4 regions of the Aureimonas populi genome follow, and region 4 is predicted to be linked to each of the others. Evidence: predicted binding sites of a transcription regulator. Region 4 holds the regulator's gene; each other region holds the start of a gene.
What was found. Region 4 encodes LexA, which represses DNA repair genes until DNA is damaged. Its sites were predicted from a motif close to TGTTCNNNNTGTGTTCNG; they were not measured.

Region 1 (5,670 bases), 780 kb from region 4:
CAGCCGCCCCGGCGCCTCGGCCGAACGGTCGTTCTGCCACATGCCCGTATAGCCGCTCTCGTCCAGCACCATCTCGGCAAGATCGGTATGGCGCATGGTGGAAAGCTGGTCGGACCAGCGGGTGAAATTCGCCACCACCTCCGCCAGCGCGGCGCGGGGCTTGGGCTTCAGTTCGTCCGTCGTCACCAGCTCGGCGGCGGCGGCCAGCAGCGGAATGCCCCTGGCCCTGGCGAAATCGTGCAGAAGCCGGATCGCGGCATCGCCCAGCCCGCGCTTGGGCGTGTTCACGATGCGCTCGAAGGCCAGATCGTCCGCCGGCTGGCAGATGCAGCGCAGATAGGCCATCGCATCGCGGATCTCGAGCCGCTCGTAGAAGCGCGGGCCGCCGATGACACGATAGTTCAGGCCCAGCGTGACGAAACGGTCCTCGAACTCGCGCATTTGAAACGACGCGCGAACAAGGATAGCCATATCGTTGAGAAGATGGCCTTTTCGCTGGAGCTGCTCGATCTCCTCGCCGACGGCCCTGGCCTCCTCCTCCGAATCCCAGGCGGCGGTAACGGTGACCTTCTCGTCCTCGGGGTCGGATTTCTCGGTGAACAGCGTCTTGCCGAGCCGGTCCTCGTTATGCGCGATGAGATGGCCGGCGGCGCCCAGGATATGGGCGGTGGAGCGGTAGTTGCGCTCCAGCCGCACCACCGCCGCCCCCGGAAAGTCCTTCTCGAAGCGCAGGATGTTGTCCACCTCCGCCCCGCGCCAGCCATAGATCGACTGGTCGTCGTCGCCCACGCAGCAGACGTTGACTTCGCTCCCGCCGCCGCCGCCGAGCGGCTCGCTTCGCGGGGGCGTGCCATCGGGCGCGACGGCCGTTCGGCCTTGCGTCGTGTCGCCCGGAAGGGTGCTGCGCTCGGTCTTCGGGCGCTGGGCCAGCAGGCGCAGCCAGAGATATTGCGCGACGTTGGTGTCCTGGTACTCGTCCACCAGGATGTAGCGGAAGCGCCTGTGATAGTCGGCCAGGATGTCCTTGTGCTCGGACAGGATGCGGATGGGGTGCAGGAGGAGGTCGCCGAAATCGGCGGCGTTGAGTTGCACGAGGCGGTCCTGATAGGCGCGGTAGAGCTCGCGCCCGCGCCCGTTGGCGAAGGCCCGCGCATCGCCCTCCGGTATCTTCTCCGGCGTCAGGCCCTTGTTCTTCCAGCCGTCCATCAAATTGGCGAAGGTGCGGGCCGGCCAGCGCTTGTCGTCGAGATTCTCGGCCTGGATCAATTGCTTGATGAGGCGGATCTGGTCGTCGGTGTCGAGGATGGTAAAGTTCGACTTCAGGCCCACCAGCTCGGCGTGGCGCCGCAGGATCTTCACGCCGATGGAGTGGAAGGTGCCGAGCCACGGCATCCCCTCCACCGCCTCGCCGACCAGAAGGCCGATGCGCGTCTTCATCTCGCGCGCGGCCTTGTTGGTGAAGGTGACGGCGAGAATCTGAGAGGGATAGGCACGCCCCGTGGCCAGGATATGCGCGATGCGCGTCGTCAGGACGCGCGTCTTGCCCGTGCCCGCGCCGGCCAGCACCAGCACCGGCCCCTCGGTGGTTTCCACCGCCAGGCGCTGCTCGGGGTTCAGCCCCGCCAGATAGTCCGGCGCGGCGCCGGCCGCCGGCCCGCGCGCGGCCATGGCGCGCTGCGAGATGGAGAGGCCTTTCGCGGGTGGGCTGTTCGGAGAGTCGCTCATCGCGTCCCTATTTAAGCCATTCGGCCAGGAACACTAGTGGAACGCCCGCCACGTTTCGTGTCGCCGGAAGGCTCGACAAAGCTCAAGGGTTCTGGCCTAACCTCCATCGAACGCTCAAGGGAAAGGAGGCGGCCGGTTGAGGATCTTCATCGCGATCGGCGGTCTCGTCGTTCTCCTCCTCTGCGCCGCGCTCGTGGTCCCGCTCTTCGTCGACTGGACGGCCTTTCGCGAGGATTTCGAGCGAGAGGCGAGCCGCGCCCTGGGCCAGCCTGTGCGCGTGGCGGGCGAGGCGGAGGCGCGGCTCCTGCCGTTCCCCTCGCTGACCTTCACCGATGTGGTCGTCGGCCCGGACGGGGCGGAGCCGGTAATGACGCTGGAGCGCTTCCGCATGGATGCGGAGCTGGCGCCCTATCTTTCCGGCGAGATCCGCATCTTCCAGATGCGCCTGGAATCGCCGCATCTGCGCGTGAAGCTGGGGGCCGATGGCCGGCCCGCCGGCCCGCCGCTCGCCGGCGCGACGGGGTCCAACGTGATCCTGGAGAATGTGGAGATCACCAACGGGCGCGTCAGCCTGCAGAACCGGGAGACGGGGCGCACGCGCGAGCTTGCGGGCATCGAGGCGCAGCTTTCGGCCCAGACCCTGAGCGGCCCCTTCGCGGGGGGCGGCGCGCTTTCGCTCGACGGGCGGCCCTTCACCTTCTCGCTGGCCTCCGGGCGCATCGCGCCGGAGGGCGAGTGGCCCTTGCGGCTGACCCTTTCCTCCGCGCCGCTCGGCGCGTCCTTCATGTTCGACGGCACGACGCTCGTGGGCGACGGCGCGCTGGACTTTTCCGGCGGTTTCGAGTTGGTCTCGCCCCTGCCGGGGGAGGAGGCGGGGACGCTGCCGCCCGTGCGGCTGACCAGCGCGCTGGCGCTGACGCCGCGCCGGGCCGAGTTCACCTCCATGCGCGCCGAGATCGGGGGCGGCGAGCGGCCCTATGTGCTGAGCGGGGAGGGTTCGCTCGACATCGCCGACATTCCGCACTTCACGCTCTCCTTGCAGGGCGAGCAGGTGGATGTGGACGCGCTGCCGGGCGCCACGCCGGGCGAGGGGGGCGCCGCGCCGGACTTTCCCGCCCGCGCCGAGGCGGTGCGCCGCACGCTGGCCGCCATCCCGCCGGTGGAGATTCCCGGCGAGATCGAGCTGGTGCTGCCGGTGGTGACGGCGGGCGACACCACGATCCGCAACACGCGCTTCCGGGGCTCGCCGACGGGTGGGGGATGGGCGATCCGCGAACTTTCCGCCGAACTGCCGGGGCGCACCCTCGTGGAAGCCTCCGGGCTGATGACGGTGCGCGAATCGCTCGGCTTTGCCGGCGACCTTCTCGTGGCCGCGCGCCAGCCTGGGCGCTTTGCCTCCTGGCTGACGGGCACGGCGGCCGAGCCGGCCGTGGCGGCGCTGAGCCGCGCCGGCTTCTCGGGCCGGGTCCGCCTGAGCGAACGCGAGCAGGTGTTCGAATCGCTGGAGGTCGATGTCGGCGGCCAGCGGCTGGTGGGCCGGCTGGAGCGCGGTGGCGAGCCGGGCGCGCGCCAGCTTTCCGCCGACCTTGCCGGCGAGGCGGCCGATCTCGACGCCTTCCTCGCCTTCGCGCGGGTCTTCTCGGGCGGCGCGGAGATCATCGAGCCGGTGGAGGCGATGGACCTGCGCATCGACGCCGGGCCCGTTTCCCTCGCCGGCTACCAGGCGGACACGCTGGCGGCGGACTTCTCCTTCGCCGACGACCTCCTCGACCTGCGCAGCCTGATCGTTGAGGGCCTTGCCGGCATGACACTGGACGCGCGCGGCACGGTGGCGGAACTGTCCACATCGCCGAGGCCCGACCTCGCGTTCGAGCTCGGCGCAGAGGATTCGGCGCAGGCCGCCGGGCTTCTCGTGCGCGCCTTTCCCGACCACCCCATCATGGATACGCTGGCCGTCCGCCTGCGCCCGCTGGGCGCGCTCGCCGTTTCCGGCGTCGTTTCCGCCCCGCCGGATGCGGAATCCGGCGCGTTGCGGGTCAGCCTCGAAGGGCAGGCGGGCGAGACGCAGCTCGCGCTCACGGCGCAAGCCGGGGAGGGCCTCGCAGCGCTTCGCGAGGGCGGGCGTTTCGAGGCGAATGCGAGCCTTTCGAGCGAGGAGCCCGGCCTGCTTCTGTCGCAACTGGGGCTGGCCGGCATCGACCTCGGCCTGCCGGCTCCGCTCACGGTCACGGCCTCCCTTTCGGGCGAGGACATCTCGGCCGCGCGGACCGAGCTGGCGCTGAGCGCGCCCGGCTCGCAGGCGTCGCTGAGCGGCACCACGGGGTTCGACGCGTCCGGCCTCGCCTCGGCCGATCTCGACCTTCGCGCCTCCAGCGAGGACGCCTCGCTCTGGCTCGTGGCTTCCGGCACCGCCTTCGGCCAGGGGCTGGACGCGGTGCCGCTGGACCTTTCCGCCCGGCTCGGCTGGACGCGGGAGGGATGGCGGCTGGAGGGGATCGAGGGAACGGTGGTGCAGACGGGGATCGCCGGCGCCCTCGCGGCGGATGCGGGCGGGCCCGTGGGCGGCGGCCTTTCCCTCTCCGACCTGTCGCTGCCCTGGCTGGCGACGGTCGTCTATGCCGGCCCACCGGACGGCGGCGCCGGGGAGGGCTGGCCGGAGCAGCCCTTCGGCTCCTCGCTTCTGCCGCGAACCGCGTTCGTGGTCGATCTGGAGGCCGGGCGGCTCGATTTGGGCGGCGGGGCCGAGGCGCGCGATTTCACGGCGACGGTCGAGGGCGGCGCCGACCGCCTGCGCCTTCTGGATGCCGCCGCGAGCCTTGCCGGCGGGCGGCCGGCCGGGCGCGTGGAGATGCGGAACGCAGGCGGGCTCGGCAGCCTGGCTTTCGACCTCTCAATGGAAGATGCACGCCTGCCTGCCGGCGGCCCGCTGGAGGGTATCCTCACCGGCCGGATTGCGGGCGAGGGCAGCGGGCAGAGCTTCGCGGCCCTGGCCTCATCACTGACGGGCGAGGGGCGCGTGGCCCTGGCCGAAGCGGCGCTGCGCGGCATCGCGCCCTCGCGCCTGCCGGGCCTTCTGGCCGCCGTCGATGCGCAGGGTTTCGAGTTGGAGTCCGAGCCCGTGGCGGGGTTGCTGCGGCAGGCGGACGAGGGCGCCGCCTATCCCCTGGGGGATGTGGAGGCGGATCTCGTTTTGGGGCTGGGTGCCCTTCGCGTTCTGCCGGTGAGTCTGGAGGCGGGGGACGAGAGGCTGGTCGGCAGCGGCTCGATCCGCCTGGCCGATTTCGGTGTGGAAGGCACTCTTGCCCTTGCCTTCACGCCCCCTGAGGCAGAGCGCCTGCCCGATACGGCGCCGGCGATCGGCTACCGGATCGACGGTCCCTTTGGCGCGCCCTTCGTTCTCTCCGACGTGGAGCCGCTGACCTCCTATCTTTCGCTGCGCGCCTATGCCCGCGAGCAGGAACGGCTGGAGGCGATGCGCGAGGATTTGCGCGAGACGCTGAGGCTGCGGCGTGAGGCGCGCTATTACCGCCATCTGGCCGCCGAGCGCGAGCGGGCCGAGGCCGAACGGCTGCGCCTCGAGCAGGAAGCCGAGGCGGCACGGCAGGAGGCGGAGCGCGCGGCGGCGGAGGAAGAGCAGGAGCGTATTCGCGCCGAGGAGGCGGAGCGGGCGAGGGCCGAGGAAGCGGCGCAGAGCGCCGACCCGGCCGCGCCGGCCGTCTCTCTGCCCGAACCCCTCTTGCAGGAGCCTGAAGCTCCGGGGCCGGCCGGCCCGCCGCCGCCTTCTTACGAAGGGCTACCGGGCGTCGGCCCGCCCCTCGACTTCTGAGAGACCGTTCGAGAATTCGGGCGGGTCGCGCCTGCGGGGCTTTTTCGCCGCCGAATTCTCAAACGGTCTCTTGGGGCGGGCCTTCCGCGGCGCGCTCAAGCGCATCGCGCAGCACGAAG
Region 2 (5,670 bases), 440 kb from region 4:
ACGGAAGCTCTCGGCATCTTCTCGCTGCTGATCGCGCTGCTCCTCCTCTTCGTCTGATCGACGAATCAGAGGATTGTGCATCCGGCCGCCCAACGCTGGGCGGCCGGCCCGTATCGCCGGAGTGACAGATGTTTGTCCGTGACGCACTTGCGCAGACAGAGGCGCCGACGGTCGGTGAGGCTCCGGTCGTAACGGACGGCCCTCCGCCGCCCACCGCCGAGGCCATCCTCGTCGAAGAACTCGAAACCGGCGGATTCCCGCCGCTCGAGAGCGAATTCTTTGCCTCCCAGATTCTCTGGCTGGCGATTACCTTCGGCCTGCTCTACTGGGTCATGTCCAAGACGCTCGTTCCGCGTCTGGCCGGGATCATCGAGAACCGGCGTGACCGAATCGCGCTCGACCTCGATGCCGCGCACCGGATGCGCGCCGACGCCGACGAGGCGCAGGCGGCCTATGAGCAGGATCTGGCCGAAGCGCGCGAACGCTCCCACAAGATCGCCCAGGACGCGCGCGACAGCGCCCGTGCGGACGCGGATGCGGAGCGCAAGCGCAACGAAGCCGAACTTGACCAGAAGCTGGAAAGCGCTCAAGGCCGGATCGCGGAGATCAAGGCCAAGGCCCTGGCCGATGTCGATACCATCGCCGAGGAAACGGCCCAGGCGATCATCACCGAACTGACCCGGCTCGACGTTTCCCGTGAGGAAGTGGCCAATGCGGTGAAGGCGGCGGGTGCAGGCCAGGAGAAGCGCGATGCTTGAAGATTCCAGCTTTTGGGCTCTCGTCGGGCTCGTTCTCTTCCTCGCCCTCGTCGCCTATCTCGGCGTGCCGAAACTCGTGTCGAAGTCGCTGGACGAGCGTGCGGAGCGTATCCGCCGCGAACTCGATGAAGCGCGGGAGCTGAAGGAAGAGGCCAAGCAGCAGCTTGCCGAATATCAGCGCCGCCGCCGCGAGGCCGAGGCCGAGGCGCGCGACATCGTGGCCGGGGCCGAGCGTGACGCGCAGGCGATCGTGGAGGAGGCGCGCGCCAAGAGCGCCGAATACATCACCCGCCGCACGCGCACGGCCGAGCTGAAGATCGCGCAGGCCGAATCCGACGCCATCGCGGAGGTTCGCGCCGCGGCCGTCAACCTCGCCATCCAGGCGGCGGCGGGCGTCATCTCCGACAGGAATCTCGGAGCGGACACGGGCACCACCGAGCGCTCCATCGAGGAAGTTCGCCGTCGTCTGAACTGACGTTCGAGCCCCGTATCATCTACGAAAACGCCGGCTTTCGAGCCGGCGTTTTCGTTTGCGGGGCATGGGCCGGGCGACCGCGCTCAGACGAGCAGCGATTCCGGCGGCCTGATGGGGCGGAAGCTCATGCGGTGGTAGGGGCAGGGGCCATGCTGCTCCAGGGCTCCAAGATGCTGCTTCGTCGCGTAGCCCATGTGGCGGCTGAAACCGTACGCCGGAAAGCTGGCGCACAAGCGGGCCATGATCCGGTCGCGCGTCACCTTGGCGACGATGGAGGCGGCGGCGATGGAGAGGCTTCGCGCATCCCCGCCGACGATCGCGCTCGCCTTGGCCAGCAGCGGCAAGGGCACGTCGCGCCCGTCGATCAGCGCATGGCAGGGCGCGGTTCCCAGGCCGGCAAAGGCGCGGCACATGGCCAGCAGCGTCGCCTGGCGGATGTTCAGGCGATCGATCTCGCCCGCGCTCGACGAGGCGACCGATACGGTCGCCCAGCGCAGGATTTCCGGAAACAGGCGCTCGCGATCCTCTGGCGCCATCTTCTTGGAATCGTCCAGCCCGTCGGGAATCGCGCCCGCCTTCAGGATGACTGCCGCGGTGACGACCGGGCCGGCCAGCGGACCGCGCCCGGCTTCGTCGATACCCGCGACAAGCCGGGCGCCACGGGCCAGCCGGGCCTCCTCCAGGGCGTAATCCGGTCCCGGATGAGGCAAAGGCGACGCCGGCTCGCCGGGGACGGGCAGGGAAGGGAGGAGCGGAGAATCGGAGCAAGGGCGAGTCATGTTGCGGCGAGACTCTTCCATCGTCCGATTCTCCGCAAGCCTTCCGCCCATAGGCGGGCGGAAGGCTTGCCACCGGCGACGAGGAACGCCGGAGGCAATCGAGTGCTAGAGGAGGGCGAGTTGCACTCCCGCGCTCTTCGGCGCGTGAAACAAATCGCAGCGCAAGGGCGCGCGCTCCTGATCGAGGCCGAGGCGCCTGGAGGCCAGCTCGAAGCGCCGGCGGATCTGCATGGCGTAGGGGCCGCTGCCGCGCATCCGCTTGCCCCATTCCGCGTCGTAATCCTTGCCGTCTCGCATGGAACGCAGAAGGTTCAGGACGTGGCGGTATCGATCCGGGTAGTGGCGCAGCAGCCAGTCCTTGAAGAGCGGCGAAACCTCCAGCGGCAGGCGCAGCAGCACATAGCCGGCGTGGCGCGCCCCGGCTGCGTGCGCCGCCTCCAGCAGTCGCTCGATCTCGCAATCGGTCAGGCCCGGAATGATCGGTGCGGTCATGACCATGGTGGGAATGCCGGCCTCGCTGAGGGCCTTCACGGTTTCGAAGCGCTTGGCCGGCGTTGCCGCGCGCGGCTCCATCACGCGGGCCAGCTTCCGGTCGAGCGTCGTCACCGACAGCGCCACGCGCACCAGGCCCTTGGCCGCCATCCGGGAGAGAATGTCGATGTCGCGCGTGACGAGGGCGGACTTCGTCACGATGCCGACCGGATGATTCGCCGCCTCCAGCACCTCGAGAATACGGCGCATGACGCCCCACTTCTTCTCGATCGGCTGGTAAGGATCGGTGTTCGTGCCGATGGCGATCGACTTCACCTCGTAGCCGGGCTTCGAAAGCTCCGCCTCCAGAAGCTCAGGCGCGTTCGGCTTCACGAACAGGCGCGATTCGAAATCGAGGCCGGGCGACATGCCCATATAGGCGTGCGTGGGCCGGGCGAAGCAATAGACGCAGCCGTGCTCGCAGCCGCGATAGGGGTTGATCGAGCGGTCGAAGGAAATATCGGGCGATGCGTTCCGCGTGATGATCGTCTTCGGTTTCTCGACCTGAACCTCCGTCCTGAAGGGCGGCAAGTCCTCGATCGTGCCCCAGCCATCGTCGAAGGCCGCGCGGGCGAAAGGCTCGAAGCGACCGCTGGGGTTCAGCCCCGCGCCACGGCCGCGCCGACGGTCCATCCCCACGCGCAGGCCGGACTCCTCGACCATTCGGTTGGCGATGTCGATCCCGTTCGCCCGGGAGAAGGCGGCCTTGTCGGCCGTCGCGATCTCCTGCATGGGAACACTCCCTTGGCTGTTGTGAACAAAGTCCTAACGCGAACAAAAGAACAATACAAGAACAAAAATGGTGTGCCGCTTTTGCTGGCGCAAGGGGGCGTCCTCGGTTAATCGGGTGGCCATGCTCAGCGCCTTCATCCAGTCGCGGGATGAGCCCGCCCGCCTCGCTTCGACCCTAGCGAGCCTCGTGCCCGGTGCGGTGGAGGGGCTGTTGCGCGATGTGACGGTCGTGGACGAGGGGATGGGAGAGCAGGCGCGCGTGGTGGCCGATCATGCCGGCTGCTCCATCTGCCGTCCGCCCGATCTTTCGGCCGCCCTCCTCGGCGCCAAGGGGGAGTGGGTGCTGCTTCTCTCCGCCGGCGCGCGGCTCGGGCAGGGGTGGACCGATGCGGTGGCGCTTCACATCGCGTCCGGCCGAGGGCGGCCCGCCAGCTTCTCCCGCAGCCGCTTCCTGGCCTTTGCACTCCCCCTGCGAGGGCCCGCCAGTCTCGCTTCGGGCGTCCTCGCACCCAAGCGTCTCCTCGTCGAGGCGCGGGGCGCCTCGCCCACGCTGGCGGATCTTGCTCGCTCCTGGGCGGCCGTGCGGATCGACGTGGGGCTGACGCAGGCCGCTCCCGAGCGGCGCTGAGAGCGACCGCCAGAGGCCTTCGTCAGGCCCCGCTGAGCCTCTCCCGCGCCTTCAGGCGGAACGTCCGTCCCGGCGCAGGTGCTCGTCCAGCCTCGGCATGATTTCCACGAAATTGCAGGGCCGGTGGCGGTAGTCGAGCTGGTCCTTGAGGATATGGTCCCAGCCATCGCGGCAGGCGCCGGGAGAGCCGGGCAGCGCGAAGACGAAGGTCGCGTTCACCAGGCCGGCCGTGGCGCGGGACTGGATGGTCGAAACCCCGATCTTGTCGAAGGAAATGCGGTGGAAGACGGCGGAGAAGCCGTCCATCCGCTTGTCGAACAGCGGCTCCAGCGCCTCGGGCGTCACGTCGCGGCCGGTAAAGCCTGTGCCGCCCGTCGTCAGGACGACGTCCACGGCCGGATCCTTCGTCCAGGCCACCACCGTTTCGCGGATCGCCTCGACATCGTCCGGCACGATCCGCCGGTCGGCCACGCGGTGCCCGGCCTCCGCGATCCGCGCCGCGAGTGTCCCGCCGGAACGGTCGTCGTCCATGGTGCGGGTGTCCGACACGGTGAGGACCGCGATGGACAGGGCGATGAAGGGGCGATCATCGGTGCTCAAGCTCTCGTCTCCTCGCTTCGCGTGGCGCGCACCCACCATCGGGGCCGGTTCCGCGCGATGGCATGCGCCGCGCGCGCCGCTTCGGCTTCGCTCGCATAGAGGCCGAAGACACTCGCGCCCGAACCCGACATGCGTGCCAGCAGCGGCCCTGTGGCGGTCAGCTCTTCCACGACCGTGGAGATCGCAGGCACGAGGCGCCGCGCCGGCTCCTCCAGATCATTGCGGCAGGTGGCGAGATAGGAGGCGAGCGCGGCAATATCCTGAAAGCCGCCGGCGGGAAGGGGCGGGGGCTCGTGCGCGACACGCCCGGCCAGCGCCCGGAAGACGGCGGGCGTCTCCATCGCGATGCCCGGATTGACGAGGACCATCGGCAGGGCCGGCAGGGCGGCCAGCGGTTCCAGCACCTCGCCGATCCCGCGAATGCGCACGGGGCGGCCCGCCAGGCACATCGGCACGTCCGCGCCGAGACGGATGGAGGCGCTTGCGATCTCGGCGGCCAGCGAGGGATGGAGCACGCCCAGATGGCGCATGAGCGAGGCCGCATCCGAGGACCCGCCCCCGATGCCCGAGGCGACGGGCAGGTTCTTCTCCAGCGTCAGCGAAAGGGCGGGAATCGTGATGCCGCGCGCGCGGGCGATCTCGCGCGCCAGCTCCAGGGCCTTGAAAAGGCTGTTGCCGGCAACGGGAACATGGGCCGCGAAAGGCCCGCGCACCTGCAACTCGTCCTGCGCGGCGGGCCGGGCGATGAGCCGGTCGCCCTCGCGCGCGAAGACCACCAGCCCATCCAGAAGATGATAACCGTCGGCCCGGCGGCCGACGACATGCAGCGACAGATTGATCTTGGCAGGGGCGAGCAAGTCGTGCGCCGCCGCGCCCGTCATGGAAGAGGCGTCCATGCCGGCCTCAGTTGGGGCGGCTGGCGTCGCCCTGCTCGGCCGGCGTGTTCGCGGCCCGCTCGGCAGGCGCCTCGTTCTCGTGCCCGACGTCGGAGCCCACCGGGCCGAGCCCGTCGGCCAGCTTGGCGCGAATCTTCTCCGCCACGTCCGGCTCGGGCTCTGGCGTGCCCCTCAGTGCGCGCTCCCACTGGAAGCGGGCTTCGCGCTCGCGCCCGACGCGCCAGTAGGCATCGCCCAGATGGTCGTTGATCGTGGGGTCGGCGGGGGTGAT
Region 3 (5,670 bases), 1.1 Mb from region 4:
ACCACCTCGAAGAGCCAGCGCACCGCGAACCAGAGGGCGATCAGGACGACGGCCGTCAGCCCCAGCGTCTTCCACAGCGCGGCGCGGAAGGGCTGGGAGAAGATGTCCGTCAAGGCAAGGCGGGCGGCGGTGAAGATCATCGGCGGCGGGCTCCCGGTGGGCTGGTGCCGAGATAGGGCCGGCGCGGCCCCGCCACAATGCCGGCGCTTGCCGCTCGCCTTTTGCGCCCGCGCCGGGTAATGCGCTTCCTGTAGCGCAGCAGGATCTCAAGGGCCCGGATGCAGACCTTCGACGTTCTCACCATCGGCAACGCCATCGTCGACATCATTTCGCAGACCGACGAGGCGACACTGGCTCGCCTGAAGGTCCAGAAAAGCGCGATGACGCTCGTGGACACGGATCGCGCGCTGGAGCTCTACGACGCGATGGGGCCGGCGGTGGAGATGTCGGGCGGCAGCGCCGGCAACACGGTGTCCGGGCTGGTAAGCCTCGGCGGCACGGGCGCCTATTTCGGCAAGGTCTCGAACGACGAGCTGGGCCGCATCTTCGCGCACGACATCCACGCGCTCGGTGTCCATTTCGAAAGCGCCCCGCTTGCGGGCGACCCGCCCACCGCGCGCTCGATGATCTTCGTCACGCCGGACGGCGAGCGCTCGATGAACACCTATCTGGGCGCCTGCACCGAGCTGACGCCCGAGGATATCGACCCCGCCATCGTGGCGGCCGCGCGCGTCACCTATTTCGAGGGCTATCTCTGGGACCAGCCGAGCGCCAAGGCGGCCATCGTCAAGGCCGCGCAGCTTGCCCATGAGGCGGGGCGCGAGGTGGCCATGACGCTGTCGGACGCCTTCTGCGTGGGGCGCTACCGCGCGGAGTTCCTCGAACTGATGCGCTCGGGCAAGGTCGACATCGTCTTCGCCAACGAGGCCGAGGCGCTGTCGCTCTACGAGACGCAGGATTTCGAGGAGGCGCTGGAGAAGATCGGCGCCGACACCCACCGTCTCGCCATCGTCACCCGCTCCGAAAAGGGCTGCGTCGTGGTGAAGGGCGCCGAGCGCCAGGCCTTCCCGGCAAGCCGCGTCGAGCGGCTGCTCGATACCACCGGGGCCGGCGACCTCTTCGCCTCGGGCTTCCTGCGCGGCTACACGGCCGGCCTTGGCCATGCCGACTGCGCCGCGCTCGGCGCCATCGCCGCCGGGCATATCATCGAGCAGATCGGCCCTCGCCCACAGCGCCCCTTGCGCGACCTGCCCCAGGCGGCCGCGATCCTGGCCAGGATCGGAGAAAGGAAGGACGCCTGAGGGGCGAGGCACGCGAGGCGGTGGCCCCGCCGATTCGCCTGCCCTTCACGCCGCGTTCCGCAAACGCTCCCCCGCCATGCGGTAGGAGATCGCCTCGGCCAGATGCACGCGCCGCACGGCCGCCTCGCCCTCCAGATCCGCCAGCGTGCGCGCCACCTTGAGGATGCGGTGATAGGCGCGGGCCGAGAGCTTCATGCGCTCCGCCGCCTCGCTGAGCAGCGCCTGCCCGCTTTCATCCATCATCGCGATCCGCTCCACCAGCGCGGCCGGGCATTCCGCGTTGCAGCCGATGCCCGGCGTGGCCAGCGCGGTGAAGCGCGCGCTCTGGATGGCGCGCGCCCGTTCCACCCGCGCCTTCACCGTGGCCGAGGTTTCGCTGGCGCCGGGGCGGATGAGGTCCGCCGCCGTCACGGCCGGCACCTCCACCCGCAGATCGATGCGGTCCAGCAGCGGGCCCGAGAGGCGGGCCTGATAGTCGCTCGCGCAGCGCGGGCCCCGCGCGCAGCTATGGCCCGGCTCGCCGGCCATGCCGCAGCGGCAGGGGTTCATCGCCGCCACGAGCTGGAAGCGCGCCGGATAGGAGACGCGATGGTTGGCGCGCGCGATGACGCTCACGCCCGATTCCAGCGGCTGGCGCAGCGAATCGAGCACGGCTGGCGAAAACTCGGGAAACTCGTCGAGAAAGAGAACGCCGCGATGGGCGAGCGACACCTCCCCCGGCCGCGCCCTCAGCCCGCCGCCGACCAGGGCGGCCATGGAAGCCGAGTGATGGGGCGCGCGAAAGGGCCGGCGGTCCGAAAGGCGGCCGCCCGGCAGTTCCCCCGCCACCGAAGCGATCATCGACACTTCCAGAAGCTCGCTTGGGCCGAGCGGCGGCAGGAGCGAGGGCAGTCGCGCGGCCAGCATGGACTTGCCGGAACCGGGCGGACCGACCATCAGGAGATTGTGCCCGCCGGCCGCCGCCACTTCCAGCGCGCGCTTGGCCACCGCCTGCCCCTTGATATCGGCGAGATCGGGCATCGCCGCCGCATCCTCGCGGATGGCCGGCCGGGGCCGGCCGAGAACCTGCGTGCCGCGAAAATGGTTGGCGAGCTGGATGAGGCTGCGAGGAGCGAGAATGGCCATGTCGGGGCTGGCCCAGGCCGCTTCCGGACCGCAGGCCGCCGGGCAGATCAGGCCGAGGCCCCGCGCATTGGCGCCCACCGCCGCCGGAAGCGCGCCGGCCACGGGCGCCAGCGTTCCGTCCAGCGACAATTCGCCGATCACGCAGAAGCCGGAGAGCGCATCGGCCGGAATCGCGTCGAGCGCAGCCATCAGCCCGAGCGCGATGGGCAGGTCGTAATGGCTGCCCTCCTTGGGCAGGTCGGCGGGCGCCAGATTGACCGTCACCTTCTTGGGCGGCATGGACAGGCCGGAGGCGTGCAGCGCGGCCTGCACCCGCTCCCGGCTCTCCGTCACGGCCTTGTCGGCAAGGCCCACGATCTGCATGCCCATCTTGCCGGGCGCCACCATCACCTCGACATCGACGGGAACCGCCTCGACGCCCTGGAACGCCACGGTTGCGACCCGCGCGATCATGATGCCACCTCGCCCTGCCGGCGTGCCGAACCCAACGCGCACACGCCTCACGCGCAAGGCTAGACGTTTCGCGGGATCGAAACAAGAACGGGCCGGGAACGAATCGCCCCCGGCCCGCCGTTTTCCTCAAAGCTTGCGAAAAGGTAAAATCTTACCGATCGCGGCGGTCCTCCCAGCGGCGGTCGTCCCGCCCGCGATTATCGCCACGCCGGTCGTCGTCCCGGCGATCCCAGCCGCCGCGCCGGTCGTCATCGCGGCGATGCGACTCGCCGCGCCGGTCGTCGCGCTCACGCCAGTCGGGGCGGCGGTCGTCGCGTCGGTTCCAGTCGCCCCGGCGCGGGCCGTCGTGAATGGAGCGATAACGCTCACGGTCGCGGTAGAAGGAGCGGCCCTGGTAATGGCGGTCCCAGTAATTGCCGAAGGAGAAGCTGACGACCGGCGGCCCCACACGCTCCACGAAGCGCGGGCCGCTGTAGCGGGTGCCGCGATAGGTCTGTGCGAGATAGTTCGACGACATCCAGCCGCGATAGCCGCGATAGGTGACGTCGCACCACGAGCGGTTCGACAGGCAGCCGTGAACCTCCACGGCGGCCCCGCCGCGCACCACGTCCACCGCCGGATAGGCGGTGGAGGGGCCCGAGCGCAAATTGACGTTGGTCGTGGCGATGGCCGGCGCCGCCGAGGCGATGGCCGGAACCATCAGCGCCCCGGCCAGCGCCAGCGAGCGGATGAGCGTTCTGTTCAGCATGGGGTGTCTCCCTCCGATGAGCTTGACGCCAAAATGGCACGCGCAAACCGAACGATCCCGGAACGCCCCGTTCATCGAGCGTTCAAGAACCGCAGGCTCAGCGCCTGGCTTCCACCGCATCCCAGAAGAGGCTGGCGATATCGGCGCCGCCGAAGCGCTTCACCTCCCGGATGCCGGTCGGCGAGGTGACGTTGATCTCGGTGAGATAGTCGCCGATCACGTCGATGCCCACGAAGATCTGGCCCCGCTGCTTCAGCGCGGGGCCGATGGCCTCGCAAATCTCGCGCTCGCGGTCCGTCAGCTCCGTCGCCTCCGCGCGCCCGCCCACATGCATGTTGGAGCGCGCGTCCGTCTCGGACGGCACGCGGTTGATCGCGCCCACCGGCTCCCCGTCGATGAGGATGATGCGCTTGTCGCCTTTGCGCACGTCCGGCAGATAGCGCTGGACGATAAAGGGCTCGCGGAACAGGAGCGCGAAGGTCTCCATGAAGGAGGAGAGGTTGCGGTCCTCCCGCGTCAGGTGGAACACGCCCGCCCCGCCATTTCCGTAGAGCGGCTTCATGACGATCTCGCCATGCTCGGCGCGGAAGGCGGCGACTTCCTCCGGGTCCTTGGTGATCAGGGTCTCCGGCATGAGATGGGGGAACTCGGTGACGAAAATCTTCTCGGGCATGTTGCGCACCCAGGCGGGGTCGTTGACCACCAGCGTCCGGGGGTGGATGCGCTCCAGGAGGTGCGTCGAGGTGATGTAGTTCATGTCGAAGGGCGGGTCCTGGCGCAGGAGCACCACGTCCATGGTGGAGAGGTCGGTGCGCTCCGGCTGGCCGAGCGTGAAGTGCCGGCCCTGCTCCTCCTGGAGCTTCATCGTCTCCACGCGCGCCGAGACCACGCCGTCGCGGAAGCTCAGGCGGTCGGGCGTGTAGTGGAAGAGCCGGTGGCCGCGCCGTTCCGCTTCCAGGCACAGGGCGAAGGTCGAATCGCCCTTGATGGTGATCGAGGAGACATGGTCCATCTGGACCGCGACCTTCAGAGCCATGGCACATCCTTCCGAGAGGCTTTCCGTGCCCCGCGTTAGCCGGGCATGGGGCGCTTGTCCATCAGATCGCGAGTTGCTGGCCCATCTCCACCACGCGGTTGGTGGGCAGGCGGTAGAACTGCGTGGCGTCGGCGACCTGCCCGTTAAGCGCGATGTAGAGACGGTCCTGCCAGTTCGGCATTCCCCGCCCCGGAAGCGCCCTCAACGAGCGGCGCGACAGGAAGAAGGAGGTGGACATGATCTCGAACGCCAGCCCCTTGCGCCGCGCCAGCGCCAGCGCGGCGGGCACGTTGGGCTCCTCCATATAGCCGAAGGTCACGGTGACGAGGCTGAACCGCGCATTGATCGGCTCGATCCGCAGGCGCTCGCCTTCGCCCACGCGCGGGCGGTCGGCGGTGCGCACCGTGAGGATCAGGTTCCGCTCGTGCAGCACACCGTTGTGCTTCAGATTGTGCAGGAGCGAGGAGGGCGCGACCTGCGGGTCGGCCGTCATGAACACGGCCATGCCGCGCGCGGTGGCCGGCGGGGAGCGCTCCAGCATCGCGGCCAGCCTGTCCATCGGCACGGCGTCGCGCTGCGCCTTGTCGGCGACCAGCCGCGTGCCGCGCACGAAGGTGCCCATCACCACAAGCAGCACCACGGCCAGCCCCACAGGTACGTAGCCGCCATCGGCGATCTTGGTGAGATTGGCGCCTAGAAACAGCGTCTCCAGCGCCACGATGGGCGCCATGACGAGCACGATCCGCGGCACCGCCCATCCCCATGCCTGGCGAAAGACGATGACCGCCAGGATGGAGGTCGCCATCATGTTGCCCGCGACGGCGATGCCGTAGGCCCCGGCCAGTTCGCCCGAGGAGCCGAAGAACAGGACGAGGCCGACGACGCCGAGATAGATCAGGAAGTTCACCCTCGGGATATAGATCTGGCCCGCATGCTCGTCCGACGTATGGCGCACCTCCATGCGTGGCAGCAGCCCGAGCTGGATGGCCTGATGGGTGAGCGAGAAG
Region 4 (5,670 bases):
CGCCCACGCGGAACTGGCGCGCACCCACACCACGATTTTCTCCGGCGAGGCGACGGTTCGAATCGAGGGGCGTGTAAAGTGGAGGGACATCGACGATCGCAGTCGCGTGCGATACGTGCTCGATATCCTCTCGACCGAGCGGCCCGTTCTCTCCCGCCCGCCCGAGCGCGTTCGCATCGTCGTCACGAGCCGTCACGCGCTCATTCCGGTCGGCGGTACTTATGTCGGGCTCGTCCGTCTGCGCCCGCCATCCGGGCCGGCCTTTCCGGGGGCTTACGACTTTTCCTTCGTGCCGTTCTTCCAGGGGCTCGGCGCCTATGGCTTCTCGCTTGGCGCGCCCGAGCCCTTCATCGGCGAGCCGCAGGACCTGACCTTCCTGGAACGGGTGGCGCGCACGCGCGTGGCCATGGCCGAGCGGATTCGAGGCGTGGTGGAGGGTGCGGAAGGCGCGGTGGCCTCGGCCCTCGTTACGGGCGAGCGCGCCGGCATCCCCGCCGAGGTGGACGAATGGCTGCGCATAACGGGCCTCGCGCACGTGCTGTCGATCTCCGGCTTCCACATGGCCCTTATCGCCGGCTTCACCATGCTATCGGTGCGCGCGATCCTGTCGCTGCTTCCGGCCGTGCCGCTCCTCGTCTCCACCAAGAAGATGGCCGCGCTGGTCGCGCTCGCGGTGTCCACGGCCTACCTTCTCATCGCCGGCGACAACGTGGCGACGCAACGCTCCTATATCATGCTGGTGATCATGCTCGGCGCCGTGCTCCTGGATCGGCCCGCATTAACGCTGCGCAACGTCGCCATCGCCGCGATGATCGTCATCGCGATCAGCCCCCATGCGGTGCTGACGGCAAGCTTCCAGATGTCCTTCGCCGCGACGGCCGCCCTGATCGGCGCCTACGGCGCTTTGATGCGCTGGTGGAACAGGCGCAGGCAGCGCAGGGCGGGGCCACCGCGCGGCGTACTCGCGGGGGCTGCCCTTGCGACTATGGCGCTCGCCTTGTCCTCGCTTATCGCCGGAGGAGCCACGGCGCCCTACGGCGTCTATCATTTCCAGCGCGCCGCCCTTCTCGGCGGCCTCATCGCCAATGTCGCGATCATGCCGCTCTTCAGCTTCTGGATCATGCCGGCGGCCTTGATCGCGGTTCTGCTGATGCCCTTCGGGCTGGATTCGCCGGTGTGGCAGGCCATGGGCCATGGCCTCACTCTCGTCTTCCGTATGGCCGAAATCCTCGCAGCCTGGTTTCCCGACCGCACGACCGGGCTCATGACGAAATCGGGCCTCGTTCTGCTTTCGGCTGCGGTGCTTTCGCTCTGTTTCTTCGCAAGCCGCCTGAGGTGGATCGCCTTGCCCCTGGCCTTGGTCGGCCTGACCCTCGCACCCGATCGCCGCGAGCCGCCCGAACTCCTGATCTTCGAAGACGGCAAGCAGCTTGCCCTGGTGGGCGAGGAAGGCGGACTTGCCCATCTGAAGGAGCGGCCGAACGGCTTCGTCGACAGCCAATGGAGCCGCGCCTTCCCGGAGGCCTATCCGCGCGAAGAGAACACGCACCGTGACACCTCGCCCGGCGCCTTCACCTGCACGGAGAATATCTGCCGGGCCACGACGCGCAGCGGGTTGAGGGTGGGATGGACCGAGGACTACGAGAAGACGGGACTTCTCTGCGACACCACGGATGTCGCCATCGTCTCCCGCGCGATCCGACTTTCGCAATGCCGCAGCGGGGCGCACCTCGTCACGCTGCGAAGCTTGCGGCGTACCGGTTCTCTCGCCGTTTCCGCCGATCCGCAAACCGGCCGGGCCGTTGTCACGCCTTCCATCGCGGCGGAGCCACGCGAATGGAACAGGCACCGCCATGCGCCATGGCCGGAGTTCTGGCGCAACCCGGAGCGGGACGCATCAGCATCCCCCCGCACCGCCACCGCCGAATAGCGTGCCAGCCGACAGTTCGGCCTTAATACCGGCGGATCAGCCCGACGAGCTTGCCCTGCACCTTCACCTGGTCAGCGCCGAAGATGCGTGTCTCGTAGGCTGGATTGGCCGCTTCCAGGGCAATCCTGTCGCCCTTGCGCCGAAACCGCTTGAGCGTGGCTTCCTCGTCGTCCACCAGTGCGACCACGATCTCTCCCGGGCTGGCCGTATCGCCGCGCCGGATGATGACCGTATCGCCGTCGAGAATTCCCGCCTCGATCATCGAATCGCCGGCCACATCGAGTGCGTAATGCTCCCCGCCGCCAATCAGGTCGGCGGGCAGGGTGACGTGCCGCGTGTTGTTCTGGATGGCCGAGATGGGCACGCCCGCCGCGATGCGGCCCATGACGGGGACACTCACGCCATCATTGGCGGCCTCATGCGCGCCCATGCCCTTCTTTTCCGCCGCCGGTGCACGGGCACCGCCCACGATGCTCGGCTTGAAGCCGCCGGCCGGGCGCGCCGGCTTGGCGCTGCCTTCGGGCAGCCGCAGGATTTCCAGCGCCCGGGCGCGATTGGGAAGGCGGCGAATGAAGCCGCGCTCCTCCAGTGCCGTGATGAGCCGATGAATGCCCGACTTGGACTTCAGTTCGAGCGCGTCCTTCATCTCGTCGAAGGATGGCGGAACGCCGGCAGCCTGCAACCGCTCGTGAATGAAGAGAAGAAGATCGTGCTGCTTGCGCGTCAGCATCGAGGCGGCCCCGCAGAATCAAAAACAAAACCTGAACAAACCTATCTGTTCTAGTTGTGTTCCGCAAGGACCCGTCAGTCCAGAACGACGAAACGGCAGGCGTCCCCTGGGCTGGCCGGGGGCGCGTGGGGAGGGCGGTGGATGAGGACCTGCGCACGGGCGTAGATTGAAAGGAGCGAGGAATCCTGCCTGTCGAGCGGCAGGACTTCCGGCGTTTCGCGGTCGCCCGCGGGGTTCAGCATCGATCTGACGAAATCGGCGCGCACGCCATTCGCGCGCATCCCGCTGCCGAGGCGCCCGGTTCTCTCGACGATGGGAGGCAGGCACGCGAGGCGGCGGAGCAGGGGACGCAGGAACAGCGTGGCCGCGACCATGCAGGAGGAAGGGTTACCGGGCAGGCCGAGAAGCCGCATCGGCCCGAGGCGCCCGGCCATCAGGGGCTTGCCGGGCCGCATGGCCACCTTCCAGAAGTCGAGTGTTGCCCCCGATTCCTCGAAAGCTTTCGCCGCGAGATCGTGGTCGCCGACGGATGCGCCGCCGATGGAGACGAAGATGTCGGCGCCGTCGCGCAAGGCGCGGTCTATCTGCGCGCGGATGTCGCCCACCCGGTCGGGCGCGATGCCGCAATCCAGAACCTCCCCCCCATTCGCCTCGACGAGAGCAGCCAGGCCGTAGCTGTTCGAGGCGACGATCTGCGAGGGGCCGAGTGGCGCGCCGGGCTCGACCAGTTCGGAGCCCGTGGCGAGGATGGCCACGCGGGGACGACGCAGGGCGGGCAGGCGGGGATGGCCGCCGCTCGCGCCCAGCGCCACGGCACCGGGCGTCAAGCGCGCATGTCGCTGAAGGAGCACGTCGCCCTGTCGAAAATCGTTGCCGGCGGGGCGGACGTTCTCGCCGGGCATGACGACGGCAAGAACGCGCACCTGACGTTCGCCGAGCCGCTCGGCATCCTCCTGGATCAGAACGGCGTCGGCCCCGTCGGGCACGGGCGCGCCTGTGAAGATACGAACGGCCTCGCCATCCTGTATCCGGCCGCCGAAGGCGTGGCCGGCGGCCGATTCGCCTATGACCGACAGCACGGATGGAGGCGAGGCCGTCTGTGCGGATCGCACTGCGTAGCCGTCCATGGCCGAGGCGTTGAAATCCGGCTGGGTGCGAAGTGCGCTCACGTCACATGCCAGAACCCGGCCGGTGGCCTCGCGCAGCGGAACAAGCTCCTCGTCGGTGATGGGCGAAACGTCGGAGAGGAGTCGTTCGAGCGCGGCTTCCAGCGGCAGAAGGCTCATTCCGCCGCCCAGTCGCCCGAACGGCCGCCGGACTTCTCCAGGAGGCGGATGGCGGTGATCTGCATCGACCGATCGACAGCCTTTGCCATGTCGTAGACGGTGAGGCAGGCGACTGAAACGGCCGTCAGTGCTTCCATCTCCACGCCCGTCTTGCCCGAGAGCCTGGCCGTGGCGGTAACGCGCAAACCCGGCAGGGAGGGCTCCGCCTCGATCTCCACGCCCACCTTGTCGAGCATCAGCGGATGGCACAAAGGGATGAGATCGGACGTCTTCTTGGCCGCCATTATGCCGGCGATGCGCGCGATGGAGATGACATCGCCCTTCTTCGCCTGCCCCGAAAGGATGAGGTCGAGTGTCTCGGAACGCATCGTCACCAATCCCTCGGCCCGTGCGACGCGCATCGTTTCCGCCTTGTCGCCCACGTCGACCATCGAAGCCGCGCCGGTGGCGTCCAGATGCGTCAGGCCCGGCGCGTCCGGCTTCATCGGATATCCCCCAGCAAAGCGCGCGTGGCGGCCTCCACGTCCTCGTGGCGCATCAGGCTCTCGCCGACCAGGATCGTGCCGATCCCGGCCTTCCTCAGCCGCAGGCAGTCCACATTCAGGTTGATCCCGCTCTCGCCCACCACGATCCGATCCTCTGGCACAAGCGGCGCAAGGCGCTCGGAGGTTGCCAGATCCGTTTCGAAAGTGCGCAGGTTGCGGTTGTTGATGCCGATCAGGGGGGACGCCAGCTTCAGGGCGCGCTCCAGCTCCGCCTCGTCGTGAACCTCGATCAGGACATCGAGCCCGTGATGCAGGGCGGCCGACTCGAGTTCGGCGGCAAGGCTGTCCTCCACCGCCGCCATGATCACCAGAATGGCGTCCCCGCCCCATGCTCGCGCTTCGGCCACCTGATAGGGGTCGAAGAGGAAGTCCTTTCGCAGCGCGGGCAGTGCCGTCGCATCCCGGGCAGCCGTGAGGAAGGAAGCGTGCCCCTGAAAGGAGGGCGCGTCCGTCAGAACGCTGAGGCATGTCGCGCCGCCGCGCTCATAGGCCTTCGCCAGGGCAGGCGGGTCGAAATCCGGGCGGATCAGGCCCTTGGAGGGGCTTGCCTTCTTCACCTCCGCGATCAGCGCGAAGCGACCCTTATCCAGCGTGGAGCGGATGGCGCGCTCGAAGCCGCGCGGCGCGTCCCTTTCGGCGATCCGCCGCTCCAGCTCGCCCAGCGGCACGGCTTGTCGTGCGCGGGCGATCTCTTCGCGCTTGTAGGCTCCGATCCGGGAGAGAATGTCGCTCATGCCCCTTCGCCCGCCGCGCGGCCGGTCGCGTCCACGAGCCGGGCCAGCGCATCGCGCGCCGCGCCCGTGTCGATCGATTCGGTCGCCATGGAAATCCCCTCGGCAAGGTCCGAGGCCCGGCCCGCGACGACCAGCGCCCCGCCGGCATTGAGGCGCACGATGTCGCGATAGGCGCCTTCCCGGCCATCGAGCACGGCGCGCAAGGCGAGCGCGTTTTCACGTCCGTCGCCGCCCTTGATCTCGCCGAGAGGGCGGGTCGCCAGGCCGACATCCTCCGGCTGAAGGCTGAAGGTCTCGATCGTTCCATCGCGCAGCGCGGCGACGTCCGTGCGCCCGCATACGGTCATCTCGTCGAGCCCGTCCCCGTGCACCACCCAAGCGGCGCGCGTGCCCAGTTCGCGCAGGGTCTCCGCCACCGGCATCACCCAGTCGGGAGAAAACACGC

Region 1: the regulator LexA is predicted to act here: its motif matches at 1,752-1,769, upstream of J7654_RS16565 (ATP-dependent helicase).
Region 2: the regulator LexA is predicted to act here: its motif matches at 3,322-3,339, upstream of J7654_RS14840 (PA0069 family radical SAM protein).
Region 3: the regulator LexA is predicted to act here: its motif matches at 2,952-2,969, upstream of J7654_RS18050 (YifB family Mg chelatase-like AAA ATPase).

What each region holds. Positions count from the first base shown of each region.
Region 1 is NZ_CP072611.1:3,469,543-3,475,212, reverse strand. It holds gene J7654_RS16565 (ATP-dependent helicase) at 1-1,725, opposite strand, end outside; gene J7654_RS16560 (AsmA family protein) at 1,862-5,551, shown strand; gene J7654_RS16555 (ribbon-helix-helix domain-containing protein) at 5,610-5,670, opposite strand, start outside.
Region 2 is NZ_CP072611.1:3,135,805-3,141,474, reverse strand. It holds gene J7654_RS14860 (F0F1 ATP synthase subunit C) at 1-57, shown strand, start outside; gene J7654_RS14855 (F0F1 ATP synthase subunit B) at 129-758, shown strand; gene J7654_RS14850 (F0F1 ATP synthase subunit B family protein) at 751-1,233, shown strand; gene J7654_RS14845 (ribonuclease HII) at 1,317-2,012, opposite strand; gene J7654_RS14840 (PA0069 family radical SAM protein) at 2,118-3,275, opposite strand; gene J7654_RS14835 (glycosyltransferase family protein) at 3,391-3,903, shown strand; gene moaB (molybdenum cofactor biosynthesis protein B) at 3,955-4,503, opposite strand; gene J7654_RS14825 (4-(cytidine 5'-diphospho)-2-C-methyl-D-erythritol kinase) at 4,500-5,399, opposite strand; gene J7654_RS14820 (tetratricopeptide repeat protein) at 5,407-5,670, opposite strand, start outside.
Region 3 is NZ_CP072611.1:3,779,449-3,785,118, forward strand. It holds gene J7654_RS18040 (sulfate transporter family protein) at 1-140, opposite strand, end outside; gene J7654_RS18045 (adenosine kinase) at 279-1,301, shown strand; gene J7654_RS18050 (YifB family Mg chelatase-like AAA ATPase) at 1,347-2,879, opposite strand; gene J7654_RS18055 (SH3 domain-containing protein) at 3,031-3,627, opposite strand; gene gshB (glutathione synthase) at 3,725-4,663, opposite strand; gene J7654_RS18065 (potassium transporter Kup) at 4,725-5,670, opposite strand, start outside.
Region 4 is NZ_CP072611.1:2,692,022-2,697,691, forward strand. It holds gene J7654_RS12690 (ComEC/Rec2 family competence protein) at 1-1,930, shown strand, start outside; gene lexA (transcriptional repressor LexA) at 1,953-2,660, opposite strand; gene J7654_RS12700 (molybdopterin molybdotransferase MoeA) at 2,735-3,946, opposite strand; gene moaC (cyclic pyranopterin monophosphate synthase MoaC) at 3,943-4,431, opposite strand; gene trpC (indole-3-glycerol phosphate synthase TrpC) at 4,428-5,225, opposite strand; gene trpD (anthranilate phosphoribosyltransferase) at 5,222-5,670, opposite strand, start outside.